DNA from 2 places in the Variovorax pasteuri genome. Region 1 is predicted to be linked to the other one. Evidence: predicted binding sites of a transcription regulator. Region 1 holds the regulator's gene; the other holds the start of a gene.

Region 1 (7,469 bases):
GGCCGCCCGGATGTGAAAAGCAATGCCGAGTGGTCGGAAGGCCTGGGTGGAGACGGCCAGCCACAACCCAGGACGTACTTTCTTGCCGGTGAGCCTTTGCAGATGGCGACGGCGATGCGACGGGCCTTGGCACGGGCCGCGCAGCCTGACGCGGACGGCATGGGCGCCGGCGCGATCTCGTCGTCAGGCCTTTCGAAGGAGGGCTCCAGTCTCTTTGTGTCCCAGTCCGCGGGACAGCGCGGGGCGGGCACCCTGCTGTCGTTTCCATTGACTTACGACGCCGTCACAGGTGCCGTGCGCCGTCGCGATCTTCCCGATTGGGACGCCGGCGCCTTGCTGAGCGGCAGCCCGGCGGCCAGACCGGCCGTGCCGGCGCGCGATCCGGCGAGCCGGCGGATCTTCACCTTGTCTGCGGCCGGCGCAGGCATGCCGTTCGAATGGCGCGCGCTCGACGGGGTGTCGAGGGGCCACCTGAGCGCAACGTCCCATGCCGATCCGGCTGCATCTGATGACTTGGGCCCCGATCGGCTGGCCTATCTGCGAGGCGACCGGCGCCGTGAGGCGTCTGTTGCCGGCGGCGTCTTTCGCGTGCGCGATTCCGTCATGGGGCGCGTGGCTCACTCGGTTCCTTTCTTCGCGGAAGGCCGTGGTGGCCGTGTTCCGGCGGTGTACGTCGGCGCCAGCGACGGCATGCTCCATGCGTTCTCGGCCCGCACCGGCGAGGAGCTTTTCGCCTATGCGCCGCGCGCGCTCTTGCCCCGGTTGGCGGCCTACACCTCGCCGGACCATGTGCCTCGGAGCCTCGTCGACGGCTCTGCGACGGTGGCCGATGTGCAGCAGGCCGACGGCGCCTGGCGAAGCGTGCTGGTCTCGGGCATGGGCGGCGGTGCCACCGGTGTGCTTGCGCTCGACGTGAGCAACCCGGCCCATTTTTCCTCGAGCCATGTGATGTGGGAGTTCGGCGCCGCGGACGACGCCGACATGGGGCACCAGACACAGGCGCCACGCATCCTGAAGTTCCGCACCACCGCGGCGACGCGCACCGAGCCGGCCAGGCACCGATGGTTTGCCGTGGTGCCGTCCGGCTTCAACAACGCCAACCCGGAAAAACGCGCCGCCCTGTTCCTGTTGTCGCTCGACAAGCCCGCGAACGCGCCGTGGGTGCTGGACGTGAACTACCACAAGATCGTGTTGCCGGCGCCTACGGACGCCACCGTGGTGAATGCCCTGGGCGCACCGGGCGACTACGCGGGCGCCGACGGTGTCACGCGTTTCCTGTACGCGGGCGACACGCAGGGCAATCTGTGGAAGTTCGCCTTCACCGCCAATGCGCCGTGGCGCGCGGGCAATGCGTTGCCGTTCAAGGAGCAGCCGCTGATGGTCGCGTGGGGCGAGGGCGCCAGGCGCCAGCCGATCACCGTGGCGCCGAAGGTCGGCATCGGGCCGTCCGGTGGAGCGATCGTGCTGTTCGGCACCGGCAAGTTCGTGAGTCCGGAAGACCTGGGCCGCTCGAGCCGTGGCGTGCAGACGGTCTATGGCGTGTACGACAACGGCGAGGCCATCGGGCTGCGCGCCGCGCGCACGCAGCTTCAGCCGCGGCGCGCGATGGCGGCCGGCGGATCGGCTCCCTTCTCCATCGTCGGCGACGCGTTCGCATACGGCGCCTTCGACAGCAAGACTTCTGCCCGGCGCGGCTGGTATCTCGACCTGCCCGAGTCCCGAGACAAGGGCGAGCGCGTGGTCGCCGAGCCCGTCTTGAGCGACGGCCTGCTGTTCTTCAACACGCTCATTCCCCCCGCCACGGCATGCGGCGGTGGCGGCGGACGCAGCTGCGCGGTGAATGCCCTGACCGGCCTGTCCAAGGGCGGCACCTGCGTGCCCTCGGACGCCGGCATTCCCGGCACACCGCAGGTGGTGCAGTTGGGGGAGAGCGTCTACAGCGCCGCCGACGTGTTCGGGCGCCGTACGCACACCCGCCGCCTGGCCGTCATCCAGGCGGGCGGGCGTGGCGGCAAGAGCGGTTTCTCGACGGCTCAGCCCGTAGCGGGCGGCACGGTCTCGCAGGTGGCAGGGCGCCTGAACTGGCGCCAGGTTGTCGATGCCCGGGAGGCGAGGCGATGAACGCGGCTGCGCATCGCGCGCGTGGATTCACGTTGATCGAAGTGATGATGGTCGTTGCGATCACCGTCATCTTGGCGGCCATTTCGTACCCTTCGTACATGGACGTCGTGCGCCAAGGGTGGCGCAGCGAGGCACGCGCCGCCCTGATGCAGCAGATGCAGCACCAGGAGCGCCACTACACGCAGGCCGGCCGCTATCGGCACTACACGGGGGATTCGGGCGATTCGAGCGGCGGCGGTGCGGCGGGCAAGTACATCATCGAGAGCGGCAACTGCGAGGGACTCGGCAGCATCGACAGTTGCATCCGGCTGACTGCGAGCCTGAAGCCCGCGTATGCCGATCCGCAGGTTGGCGCACTCTGGATCGACAGCACGGGCGCCAAGGGCTGCAACGGCACGCAGCGCACGAGGTGCTGGCAGTGAACGCCGGGGCATGCAGGGCGGGGCCCGCGGGCGGATTCGCGCTGCTGGAACTGATGGTGGTCGTGGCCATCGTGGCGGTGCTCGCCGGCATCGGCATGCCGAGCTTTCGCCAACTGCTGCTCAACCAGCGCCTGGCCGGAGCGGCGCAGGCTTTCAATGCCGCCTTGAGCCTTGCGCGCATGGAAGCCATCCAGCGTTCCCGCAGTGTGCGGGTGACCGCGCTCGCGGGCAGTGACTGGTCCGGGGGCTGGGTCGTGACAACGGGTGCGCGCGGGGCCACCGGCCCCGATTCACCCACGACGCTGCGCCGCTTCGACGGGTTACCGGACGGTGTCAGCGTGGATGCATCGCTCGGCGACGGATTTGCGCAGGGCGTGCGCTACGACAGCAACGGATTCTCGCGCCAGGCCAACCGTGCGGGCTTCGGTGCGGGATGTCTCACGCTGAAGGCCGACACGGGCCGCAGGGCGTCAATCGTGGTGTCGGCATCGGGGCGGGCCCGGGTCTGCAATCCGGACCAGCAGGGAGACTGCGGCACCGGGGTCTGCGGCAAGGCCGCCAAAAAAGAGGAGCGCGGCTGAGTGAGCGTCAGATGTCGCGCAGCAATTGCCTGAATTCGTCCACGTCCTCGAAGCTGCGGTACACCGAGGCAAAGCGCACATAGGCGACCTTGTCGAGCTTCTTGAGCTCGCGCATCACGAGTTCGCCGACCTTCGTCGACTCGATTTCGCGCAGGCCGCTGGCCAGCAGCTTCTGCTCGATGCGCAGCAGGGCGTTGTCGATCTGCTCGATGCTCACCGGCCGCTTGCGCAGCGCCAGCATCATCGAGGCGCGCACCTTGGCCGAGTCGAAATCGGCACGGCTGCCGTCCTTCTTCACGACCACGGGGAAATTGACGTCGGGCCGCTCGTAGGTGGTGAAGCGCTTGTCGCAGGCGCCGCACTGGCGGCGCCTGCGAACGAAGTCGGCATCTTCCGAAACGCGGGTTTCGACAACCTGCGTCTCAAGATGACCGCAAAAAGGGCATTTCATGCGGTCAGGTCTTCGGGTCGATCAGCGGTAGACAGGGAAGCGGCTCGTCAGCGCGTGCACCTTGGCGCGCACTGCGTCGATGTTCGCCGCATCGCGCGGGTTCTCGAGCACGTCGGCGATCAGGTTGGCGGTGGCGCGGGTCTCTTCGTCCTTGAAGCCGCGCGTGGTCATGGCGGGGGTGCCGATGCGCACGCCGCTGGTGACCATCGGCTTTTCGGGGTCGTTGGGGATCGCGTTCTTGTTGATCGTCATGTGGGCGCTGCCCAGCACTGCTTCGGCTTCCTTGCCGGTGATGCCCTTGGCGCGAAGGTCGACCAGCATCACGTGGCTTTCGGTGCGTCCGCTCACGATGCGCAGGCCGCGCTGGGTGAGGGTGTCGGCCACGATCTGCGCGTTCTTGACCACCTGTTGCTGGTAGGCCTTGAACTCGGGCGCCATCGCCTCTTTGAACGCGACGGCCTTGGCGGCGATCACGTGCATCAGCGGGCCGCCTTGCAGGCCCGGGAAGATGGCACTGTTGATGGCCTTCTCGTGCTGCGACTTCATCAAGATGATGCCGCCGCGCGGGCCGCGCAGGCTCTTGTGGGTGGTGGAGGTGACGATGTCGGCGTGCGGCACCGGGTTGGGGTACACGCCCGCGGCCACGAGGCCGGCGTAATGGGCGATGTCGACCATGAAGATCGCGCCCACATCCTTGGCCACCTTGGCGAAGCGTTCGAAATCGATGCGCAGCGAGTAGGCCGAAGCACCCGCGATGATCAGCTTGGGCATGTGTTCATGCGCCTTGCGTTCCATCGCGTCGTAGTCGATGGCTTCGTTGGCGTCCAGGCCATAGCTCACGACGTTGAACCACTTGCCGCTCATGTTCAGCGGCATGCCGTGGGTCAGATGGCCGCCTTCGGCCAGGCTCATGCCCATGATGGTGTCGCCAGGCTTCAGGAAGGCGAGCATCACGGCTTCGTTAGCCGAGGCGCCGCAATGCGGCTGCACGTTGGCGGCGTCGGCGCCGAAGAGCTGCTTGACGCGGTCGATGGCCAGCTGCTCCGCCACGTCGACGTGCTCGCAACCGCCGTAGTAGCGCTTGCCCGGGTAGCCTTCGGCGTACTTGTTGGTGAGCTGCGAGCCCTGGGCGGCCATGACGGCCGGCGAGGCGTAGTTCTCGCTGGCGATCAGCTCGATGTGATGTTCCTGGCGCGCGTTTTCGGCTTGAATTGCGGCCCAGATTTCGGGATCGGTCTGTTCGACCAGGATATTGCGTTGGTACATGGCAGTCCTTTGAAGACGAGGTCCTTGTTCTTCAACCAAACAAGGGCTGCCCAGGCGAACGGCTGAACGCCCGATGTGGTCAGGCGGCACGCTTCCCAGTGGTATTCCACGTCAGCGCGGGGCACCTTGGCGGGTGCTGCGCCTATCGCCAGTCGCGTACCCGCCGAGTGTAGCGCACCACACCCGGCAAGATGAATGTCAGGAGACGGAAGACAGCAGGGCCACCTTGGCCGGCTCGGCTTCTTCAGGCTTGGCCGGTGCCACCACCGGAAGCGGCTGGGCACGCACGCCCGGCGGCGTGACCGTGGTCGACGGCGCGCGACCGTTGGCCACCTGCAGCAGGCGCTCGTGCTCGGCCATGACCTTGCCGGCGTAGCCGCCGTCGTCCTCCAGGTTGGCCGCGCCCACGTAGTAGCGCAGGCCGCCTTCGAGCGAACCGGCGCGGGCGATGCATTCCTGCAGCACCTTGACGCCCACGCGCATGTTGGTCACGGGGTCGAAGGCGGTGAGCGTGCCGCCCGCGCTTTCGTACTTGTCGCCGTGCACGCGGGTCATGACCTGCATCAGGCCCTGTGCGCCGACCTGGCTCTGGGCGAACGGGTTGAAGCTGGACTCGACGGCCATGATCGCGAGGATCAGCGTCGGGTCGATCTTCGTGCGCTTGCCGATGCCGTAGGCCTCGGCCACCAGCACGCTCAGCGGCTCGGCGGCCACGCGGTACTTCTTGCTCAGCCAGTAAGCCACGGCGGCCTGCTGCTTGGGCAGGTCGCTGGGGCTCGCGGCCGTGGTCCGCTCGATGGCGGTCGGCTCCAGGTCGGTGGCTTCCGGTGCCGGCTTGCGCGATTGCAGCCAGCCCATCAGTTGCTCCTCGCCGGTCTTGCGCAGGTCGGGCCGCGCCACGAGGGCGAGGGCCGCGAACACGATGGCCAGACCGACCAGTGCAAACCCGTTGTGGGTGATCTCAAAAAAGCCGTCTGCCACATCGGACACGAAGGTCCTTAGCCCGCGGGCTGTGGCATCAAACGCCTTGTTCATCGCTCTTCCTTTCTGTGCGGCACCCGAAACGCAACGCCGGTGAAGGCGAGGGATGAAGGCAGCGGCGCTTGGATTGGTACGAATCAGGCTCCGCGCATGGAGTGAAGGGGGTTGGGAGCGCGGTGGCCTGATCAAGCCGGTTGGGATTCGGCAGCGGATTCAGGGGGCTCTGCCGCATCGGGCGGTCAGAGCAGGGCGGATTCTAGCGTGGCTAAATACCCGGTCAAGCATAAGGAATTGAATTTTTATGCTAATGAGTGCTTAAAAAAGTGACGGTTTCGGAGCGTTTCTGCTTAGGGGAAATCCCTTTGTAAAACGCGTTTGCAATCCAAGGGAGCGCCGCCTAATCTGAACGGGCCTGAGGTTTCAGGCGTTTTTCCGAGGTCCCGCAGCCCGAGGTGCAAGTCGAAGGCTCAGCGTCCGAGGAACCACGGTGGCAATCTCTTGCTGCCAGCACGGTGGGAACCATCGACTTCCTGTCGCGCGAATCGATGGCATGGGTCTTGTGCCCGCCATCAAGCCCGACGACAAGACAGCAAGTCGAGTCGCCGGGCTTTCTTGTTTCTGGGTGCACCTCTTTGCGGCACACTCCCGCGATGGATGCAGCTTCGATCAAACAAAACAAATGGGTGCGGCGTGGGATCGTCGCTTTGCTGGTTCTGCTGGCGTTCTGGGTCGTTGCCTGGCTGGCCGTGCCCCCCATCGCCAAGAGCCAGATCCAGAAGATCGCGAGCGAGAAACTCGGCCGGCAGGTCACCGTCGGCAAGATCGATTTCAAGCCCTGGACGCTCGAGCTCACGCTGAACGACCTGCGCATCGCGACCGCAGACGGCAGCAAGCCGCAGGTGGCCGTCGCCCGCATCTACGCCGACGCCGAACTGCAGTCCATCTTCCGTTTCGCTCCGGTGATCGACACGGTCACCGTCGACGCGCCGGCCATCCTGCTCACGCACCTGGCCGACGGCAAGTACGACATCGACGACATCCTGGCCAAGCTCTCGGCCGGCCCGCCGTCCGACCCGAATGCCAAGCCCGCGCGCTTCGCCATCTACAACATCGCGATCAACGGCGGCTCGGTCGACTTCGACGACCAGACCGTCAAGCGCAAGCACGAGTTGCGCGACTTCGTGCTCAAGGTGCCGTTCCTCAGCAACCTCGACTCCAAGCGCGACATCAACACCGAACCCAAGCTGGCCTTCGTGCTCAACGGCAGCAAGTTCGACTCGGCCGCCTTCACCGCGCCTTTCTCCGACAGCCGCAAGACCGATGCGCAGGTGCAGTTCAAGGGCCTCGACCTCGTGCCGTACCTGGGCTACATGCCGGGCGGCCTGCCGGTGCGCCTGCAGGCGGGCAGCCTGGACGCCGACCTGAAGATCGCCTTCGAGCACGGCGCCACCAACGGCCTGAAGATCACCGGCACGGTCGAGGCGCACACCACCAAGGTGGCCGATGCGCGCGGGCGCGACCTGCTGGGCTTCGAGTCGCTCAAGCTGGCGCTGGCCGATGTGCGTCCGCTCGAATCGGTGTTCCATCTGAGCGAGATCGCCCTGGTGAATCCGCAGCTGGCGGTGGCGCGCGATTTGGCGGGCCAAC
Region 2 (7,469 bases), on a different contig from region 1:
CCTTGGGCATTGCATGGTTGTTGCACGCCGCCGTGCTGGCTCACGGCCTCATCGGCAGCGAGCCGCGCTTCGGTTTCGCGCCCGCCCTGTCGGTCACCGCGTGGCTGGTGCTCACCGTGTATGCCATTGAAAGCCGCATGTATCCCCAGCTGAAGGTGCGCCGCGCGCTCGCCTGGCTGGGCGCGGCGGCTGTGCTGCTGGCCATCCTGTTTCCCGGCACGCCGCTGCACGTCACGGCCTCGCCGTGGCTGCCGCTGCACCTGGCGCTGGGCATCGCCTCGTACGGCCTGTTCGGCGCGGCCGTCGTGCACGCCTGGCTGATCACCCGCGCCGAAAAGCAGATCCGCCTGGCCACCGCCGAGCCGCAGGGCGGCGTGCCGTTGCTCACGCTCGAACGCCTCACCTTCCGCTTCGTCACCGCCGGCTTCGTGCTGCTGTCGGCCACGCTGCTCGCCGGCCTGCTGTTCAGCGAGCAGCTCTACGGCGCGGCCGGCCGCGCGTGGAAGTGGGACCACAAGACCACCTTCTCGGTGCTCGCCTGGATCACCTTCGCGATCCTGCTGATCGGCCGGGCCCGCTTCGGCTGGCGCGGCCGCACCGCGCGCCGCGTGCTGTACGCCGGCTCGGCCCTGCTGCTGCTGGCCTATGTGGGCTCGCGCTTCGTGCTCGAAGTGGTGCTGTCGCGTCCTCCCGTATGAAATACCTCCTCGTTCTCGCCGTCCTGTGGATCGCGATCTGGCTCTGGCGCAAGAACCGGCGCGAAGAAATGCGCGACGCGATGCGCGAGCGCGCGGCCAAGGCACAGCAACGCGCGCCGACGCAGGTCGCGGCGCCGCAGGCCATGGTGCGCTGCGCCCACTGCGGGCTGCACCTGCCGGCGACCGACGCCATCGGCGGCCCGGGCGGCACGGTCTATTGCAGCACCGCGCACCGCGAAGCCGCCGCGGTGCGATGAACGCGCCCCTGCCGTCGCGCGGCGACCCCGTCACCGACTGGGACCTGCTCGACCTCGGCCCCGGCGAAAGCAGCGCGCTGACCCGCCTGTGGCGCGGCTTCATGGGCGCGCGCTGTTTCGTCGCGCTGGTGCTGGTGGTGCTGCAGGCCGTAGCCTTCGCGCTCGGACAGCCGATGCAGCCGGCGGCCATGGCCATCTCCGCGCTGTACGTGGTCGCCAGCTGGCTGGGCATGCGCTACACGCGCTTCCAGCCGCCGATCCGCGGCTTCACCGCGCTCTGGCTGCTGACCATCGGCATCGACCTGGGCGCCTTCACCGCCTTGCAGGTGCTGCAGGGCGGCAGCGTCAACTACACGCCGCTGTTCGCGCTGCCGGTGCTCATGAGCGCAGTGCTCGGCACCATGATCGTGAGCCTGGGCACCACGGCCGGCGTCACCTTGCTGCTGCTGGCAGACGCGGGCTGGCACTGGCTGCAGCAACCGGTCGATTCCTCGGGCCGCTTCGTGCAGGCCGCGCTCACCGGCACCGGCCTGTTCGTGGTGGCGCTGCTCGCGCACGAACTGGCCCGCCGGCTGGCGCGCGAAGAAACGGTGGCCCAGCGCAACCGCAGCAGCGCGCAGATGCAGGCGCAGGTCAACGTCCTGGTGATCGAGACGCTGAGCGAAGGCGTGCTGGTGATCGACGCCGAAGGCCTGGTGCACGCGGCCAACCCGGCCGCCGACGCCATCCTGGGCCAGGGCCTGGCGAAGCTGACGCTGCCGTTCCCGCTGCATGCGCAGCCCGCCTGGCACGCGCTGGCCGCGCTGGCGCGCCAGACCTTCGCGCGCCGGGCGCCGCAGACCGAGGAAATTCCGGTGGCGCAGGCGCGCGGCGCGGCGCGCGAGGTGCGCGTGCGCACACGGCTCACGCCCACCAGCGAGCAGCGCGCCGACAGCCTGTGCGTGATGTTCCTGCAGGACCTGCGCGAACTCGAGGCGCGCATCCGCACCGAGAAACTCGCCGCCATGGGCCGCATGTCGGCCGCGGTGGCGCATGAAATCCGCAACCCGCTGGCCGCCATCACGCAGGCCAGCGCACTGCTCAACGAAGACCTGACCGACCCCGCGCACCGCAAGCTCACGAGCATGGTGCAGCACAACGCGCAGCGCCTGGCACGCATCGTGGACGACGTGCTCGACGTGTCGCGCGCCCGCCAGCAGCGCGTGCTGTCGCTCGGCGAGCAGGTGGTGCTCGACCCCGCGGTGCAGGTGCTGGCCGAGGAATGGGTGCGCCAGACGCAGCGCCAGGGCGTGCAGGTTTCGCTCGATGCGCCGGGCAGCGACGTGCGCTTCGACGCCGAGCACCTGCGCCGCCTGATCGTCAACCTGCTGGACAACGCGGCACGCTATGCCGGCAAGCGCGAAGGCTCGATCCAGGTGCTGACCAGCCTGCAGCGCGGCACCACCGCACGCCCCAGCCTGATGGTGTGGAGCGACGGCGCGCCGCTGGAGCCAGCGGTGCAGCGGCACCTGTTCGAGCCCTTCTTTTCTTCCGAGAGCCGTTCGAGCGGGCTCGGCCTGTTCCTGTGCCGCGAGCTGTGCCGCCGGCACGGCGCCACCATCGGCTACGAGCGGCGCGCACTGGTGCCGGGCGGGCCCGAGGGCAACGAATTCTTCGTCAGCTTCGCCGCGAGCGAAAACCGGCTGACACAATAGCGCCGTGAGCATTTCCCCCCCTTCCACCCCGCGGCCGGCGCAGATCCTGGTCATCGACGACGAACCCGACCTGCGCACGCTGTACGAGCTGACCCTGCTGCGCGAGGGCTACCGTGTCGAGGCGGCGGGCAGCGTGTCGGAGGCGTGGCAGTACCTGGAGGCCGGGCGCTTCGACGCGGTGATCACCGACATGCGGCTGCCCGACGGCCAGGGCATGGAGATCATCCACCGCATCCAGAAAGACCAGCGCAGCGAGCGCTGCGTGGTCATGACGGCCTACGGCTCGGCCGAGAACGCGGTCGAAGCGCTGAAGGCAGGCGCCTTCGACTACCTCACCAAGCCGGTCGACCTGAAGCAGTTCCGCGCCGTCGTCGCGTCCGCCGTGCAGGCGCGCCAGGCGATGCCGCCGCCGGCCCGCGCCGCGCAGGCGGCGCCCGCCGGCACCCTCGATGCGCCGGTGATGGCCTCGGGCACCGGCATCGCCGCGCTCGAGCGCCTCGTGGGCGATTCGGAACCCATGCGCCTCGTCAAGTCGCGCATCGCGAAAGTGGCGCGCGGCATGGCGCCGGTGCTGGTGCGCGGCGAATCGGGCACCGGCAAGGAACTGGTGGCGCGCGCGGTGCATGCCTGCAGCCAGCGCAGCGAAGGCCCGTTCGTGGCGGTGAACTGCGGCGCCATTCCGGAGAACCTGCTCGAGGCCGAATTCTTCGGCGCGCGCAAGGGCTCGTACACCGGCTCGTCGCAGGACCGCGACGGCTACTTCCAGGCCGCGCGCGGCGGCACGCTGTTTCTCGACGAAATCGGCGACCTGCCGCTGGCCATGCAATCGAAGCTGCTGCGCGCGATCCAGGAGCGCAGCGTGCGCTCGATCGGCTCGACGCAGGAAGACGCGGTTGACGTGCGCATCGTGAGCGCCACCCACAAGGACCTGCACGCCGAGGTGCAGGCCGGGCGGTTCCGGCAAGACCTGTTCTATCGCCTCAACGTGATCGAGATCGCGGTGCCCGCGCTGCGCGAGCGCCGCGAAGACCTGCCCGCGCTGTGCGCCGCGCTGCTCTCGCGCATCGCGCAGGACGGCGGCTTGCCCGTGCCGCACCTGTCGCACGACCTGCTGCGCCGGCTGTCGCTGCATCCGCTGGACGGCAACGTGCGCGAACTCGAGAACCTGCTGCACCGCGCAGTGGCTCTGAACGACGGCGACGAACTGCACCTGGACCTGATGGGCGGCTTCACGGCCGCCGCCGAGGCCGCGGCGTCCGCGCCGGCGCCGTTGCTGCCGGCTTTCGACGCGCCCTCGCCGGTCGCCCCCGCGGCTTCCGCCGCACCGGCCGCATCGCCCAAGGCCGCGCCGCCGCCGCTGCCCTCCGACCTGCAGGCCTACCTCGACCAGCAGGAACGCGAGATCCTCGTGCGCGCGCTGCACGAGAGCGGCTTCAACCGCACCGCGGCCGCCGCGCGGCTGGGCATGAGCCTGCGGCAGATCCGCTACCGCATCGCGCGGCTGGGCATCACCACACCCAACGGCGACGATGGCGCGAGCAGCCATGCCGACGACTGACACCCCTGCGCAGGCCCCCGCCGACGACGGCCTCTGGCAAGCCGGCTGGTACCGCTTCGCGAAGGCGCTGCGCTCGCCCAACTTCGGGCCCCGCCCCACCGGTGCGCAGACCGACCTCGTCGTGCTGCACTCGATCAGCCTGCCGCCCGGCGAGTACGGCGGCGACGCGGTGCAGCAGCTCTTCACCAACCGGCTCGACTGGGACGCGCACCCCTACTTCCAGTCGATCCGCGGGCTCGCGGTGTCCTCGCATTTCTTCGTGCGGCGCAACGGCGAGCTCTGGCAGTTCGTAAGCTGCGACGACCGCGCCTGGCATGCCGGCGTGTCGTCGTGGCGCGGGCGCGGCAACTGCAACGACGACTCCATCGGCATCGAGCTCGAAGGCCTGGAAGGCCAGCCGTTCGACGAGCCGCAATACGAAACGCTCGCGAGCCTGTGCGCCGCCATCGCGCAGCACTACGCCATCGCGTACATCGCCGGTCACGAGCACATCGCGCCGGGGCGCAAACACGACCCGGGCGCCGGCTTCGACTGGCGGCTGTTGCGCAAACAACTCGGCTGGAATCCACAGATGTTTCCGGCGCAGGTGGTGCAGCGCTAATTTTTCCAATCGCGCGACGCGACGCGATGCGCTGAGCCTGACGCGCATCGACGCGCAGATTGCAACTGCCGCACCCAGCAACCATGCGGGCTGCAAGCCCAAATCGGCCTGCAAGCCAAGCGCCATGCGGGTTGGGACACCATAGGCCAGTATCCACGCGGCATCGCTGGCGTTGTCGCTTGCCGAATGAAAATCGGGCCGCGCGTGTATCCGAAGGAAAACACTACCTGTAGTGGCTTGTAGGGTGCCGACACCCCAGATATAGTGTCCTCCGTCCGGTCATCCACACCGGCGCGACGCCGACCCAGGCATCGCCGACCAACAAGAATTGCCAACCGAGAGGAAGCGAATGCAAACAGCCCTGAACCCCCAATCGACCCCGCGCGCCGTTCCCTCGACGCCGCCACAGCAGCAACGCGACACCGCGGGCTCGCACACCGGCCAGAACCTCGCCCACTACCAGATCATTCGCCGCAACGGCGCGGTCGTGCCCTTCGAGCCGAACAAGATCGCCATCGCGATGATGAAAGCCTTCCTGGCCGTGCACGGCACCCAGGGCGCGGCTTCGGCCAGCGTGCGCGAAACGGTCGACACGCTCACCCAGGCCGTCATTCGCGCCATGGTGCGTTCGCGTCCGGGCGGCGGCACCTTCCATATCGAGGACGTGCAGGACCAGGTCGAGCTCGGCCTGATGCGCGGCGGCCACCACGAAATCGCGCGTGCCTACGTGCTGTACCGCGAACGCCGCACGCAGGAGCGTTCCAAGCAGGGCGAGCATGAAATGCCGGCCCAGCAGGCGCTTCACGTGCTGGACAACGGCGAGCGCGTCGAGCTCGACCTGAACCAGCTCAAGGGCCTGATCGAATCCGCCTGCGAAAACCTGGGCGACAGCATCACCGCCGCGCCGATCGTCGCCGAGACGATGCGCAACCTGTACGACGGCGTGCCGCTCGACGAGGTCTACAAGGCTTCCATCCTGGCGGCCCGCACGCTGATCGAGAAGGACCCCGACTACACCTTCGCCACCGCGCGCCTGCTGCTGCACACGATCTTCAAGGAGATCATCGGCCGCGAAGTGATGCCGGTCGACCGCGCCACCGCCTACGCCGACTACTTTCCGCAGTTCATCAAGAAGGGCGTGGACAACGAGCTGCTCGACGAAAAGCTGCTGCAGTACGACCTGCCCCGCCTGGGCGCCGCCCTGAAGGCCGAGCGCGACAACCAGTTCGACTACCTCGGCCTGCAGACGCTGTACGACCGCTACTTCCTGCACGTGCGCAAGTCGCGCATCGAGCTGCCGCAAGCCTTCTTCATGCGCGTGGCCATGGGCCTGTCGCTGAACGAGATCGACCGCGAAGCGCGCGCCATCGAGTTCTACGAAGTGCTGTCGTCGTTCGACTTCATGTCGAGCACGCCCACCCTGTTCAACGCCGGCACGCTGCGCTCGCAGCTCTCCAGCTGCTACCTGACCACCGTGCCCGACGACCTGGACGGCATCTACGAGTCGATCAAGGAAAACGCGCTGCTCTCGAAGTTCGCGGGCGGCCTGGGCAACGACTGGACCCGCGTGCGCGCGCTGGGCAGCCACATCAAGGGCACCAACGGCGAATCGCAGGGCGTGGTGCCGTTCCTGAAGGTGGTGAACGACACGGCCGTGGCCGTGAACCAGGGCGGCAAGCGCAAGGGCGCCGTCTGCACGTACCTGGAAACCTGGCACCTCGACATCGAGGAGTTCCTGGAGCTGCGCAAGAACACCGGCGACGACCGCCGCCGCACGCACGACATGAACACCGCCAACTGGATCCCCGACCTGTTCATGCGCCGCGTGATGGAAAAGGGCACCTGGACGCTGTTCTCGCCCTCCAACGTGCCCGACCTGCATGACCTGTTCGGCGCCGACTTCGAAAAGGCGTACGTCGCCTACGAAGAGAAGGCTGCCCGCGGCGAGATCAAGCCCGCGCGCACCATCCAGGCTTCGGACCTGTGGCGCAAGATGCTCACGATGCTGTTCGAGACCGGCCACCCCTGGATCACGTTCAAGGACGCCTGCAACGTGCGCTCGCCGCAGCAGCACGCCGGCGTGGTTCATTCGTCGAACCTGTGCACCGAGATCACGCTGAACACCAGCGACACCGAAACCGCCGTGTGCAACCTGGGTTCGGTGAACCTGCTGCAGCATCTGAAGGACGGCAAGGTCGACCAGGAAAAGCTGAAGAAGACGATCTCCACAGCGATGCGCATGCTCGACAACGTGATCGACATCAACTACTACGCCGTGAAGAAGGCGCGCGACTCGAACCTGCGCCACCGTCCGGTCGGCCTGGGCCTGATGGGCTTCCAGGACGCGCTGTACGAGCTGCGCATTCCGTACGCTTCGCAGGAAGCCGTGCAGTTCGCCGACGAGTCGATGGAAGCCATCTGCTACCACGCGTACTCGGCATCGGCCGACCTGGCGCGCGAACGCGGCAAGTACTCGAGCTACAAGGGCTCGCTGTGGGACAAGGGCATCCTGCCGATCGACACGCTCGACCTGCTCGAGAAGGCGCGCGGCGGCTACGTCGAGGTCGACCGCTCGTCCACGCTGGACTGGGACGCGCTGCGCCAGAAGATCAAGGCGCAGGGCATGCGCAACTCCAACTGCGTGGCCATCGCACCGACGGC

The links. The regulator NrdR, encoded in region 1, represses ribonucleotide reductase genes. The targets are predictions, from matches to a motif close to CACNANATNTNGTG.
Region 2: ACSFBM_RS21585 (ribonucleoside-diphosphate reductase subunit alpha) is a predicted target of NrdR. The motif match lies at 5,062-5,075, and genes of this name have one in related genera.

Annotation. Positions count from the first base shown of each region.
Region 1 covers NZ_JBPJZS010000001.1:1,265,763-1,273,231, forward strand. The annotation lists gene ACSFBM_RS05970 (pilus assembly protein) at 1-2,121, shown strand, start outside; gene ACSFBM_RS05975 (type IV pilin protein) at 2,118-2,543, shown strand; gene ACSFBM_RS05980 (GspH/FimT family pseudopilin) at 2,531-3,124, shown strand; gene nrdR (transcriptional regulator NrdR) at 3,132-3,575, opposite strand; gene glyA (serine hydroxymethyltransferase) at 3,597-4,841, opposite strand; ZMP/ZTP riboswitch at 4,883-5,007, opposite strand; gene ACSFBM_RS05995 (lytic transglycosylase domain-containing protein) at 5,040-5,876, opposite strand; gene ACSFBM_RS06000 (DUF748 domain-containing protein) at 6,473-7,469, shown strand, end outside.
Region 2 covers NZ_JBPJZS010000006.1:63,704-71,172, forward strand. The annotation lists gene ACSFBM_RS21560 (cytochrome C assembly family protein) at 1-698, shown strand, start outside; gene ACSFBM_RS21565 (PP0621 family protein) at 695-955, shown strand; gene ACSFBM_RS21570 (two-component system sensor histidine kinase NtrB) at 952-2,649, shown strand; gene ACSFBM_RS21575 (sigma-54-dependent transcriptional regulator) at 2,654-4,207, shown strand; gene ampD (1,6-anhydro-N-acetylmuramyl-L-alanine amidase AmpD) at 4,194-4,808, shown strand; gene ACSFBM_RS21585 (ribonucleoside-diphosphate reductase subunit alpha) at 5,158-7,469, shown strand, end outside.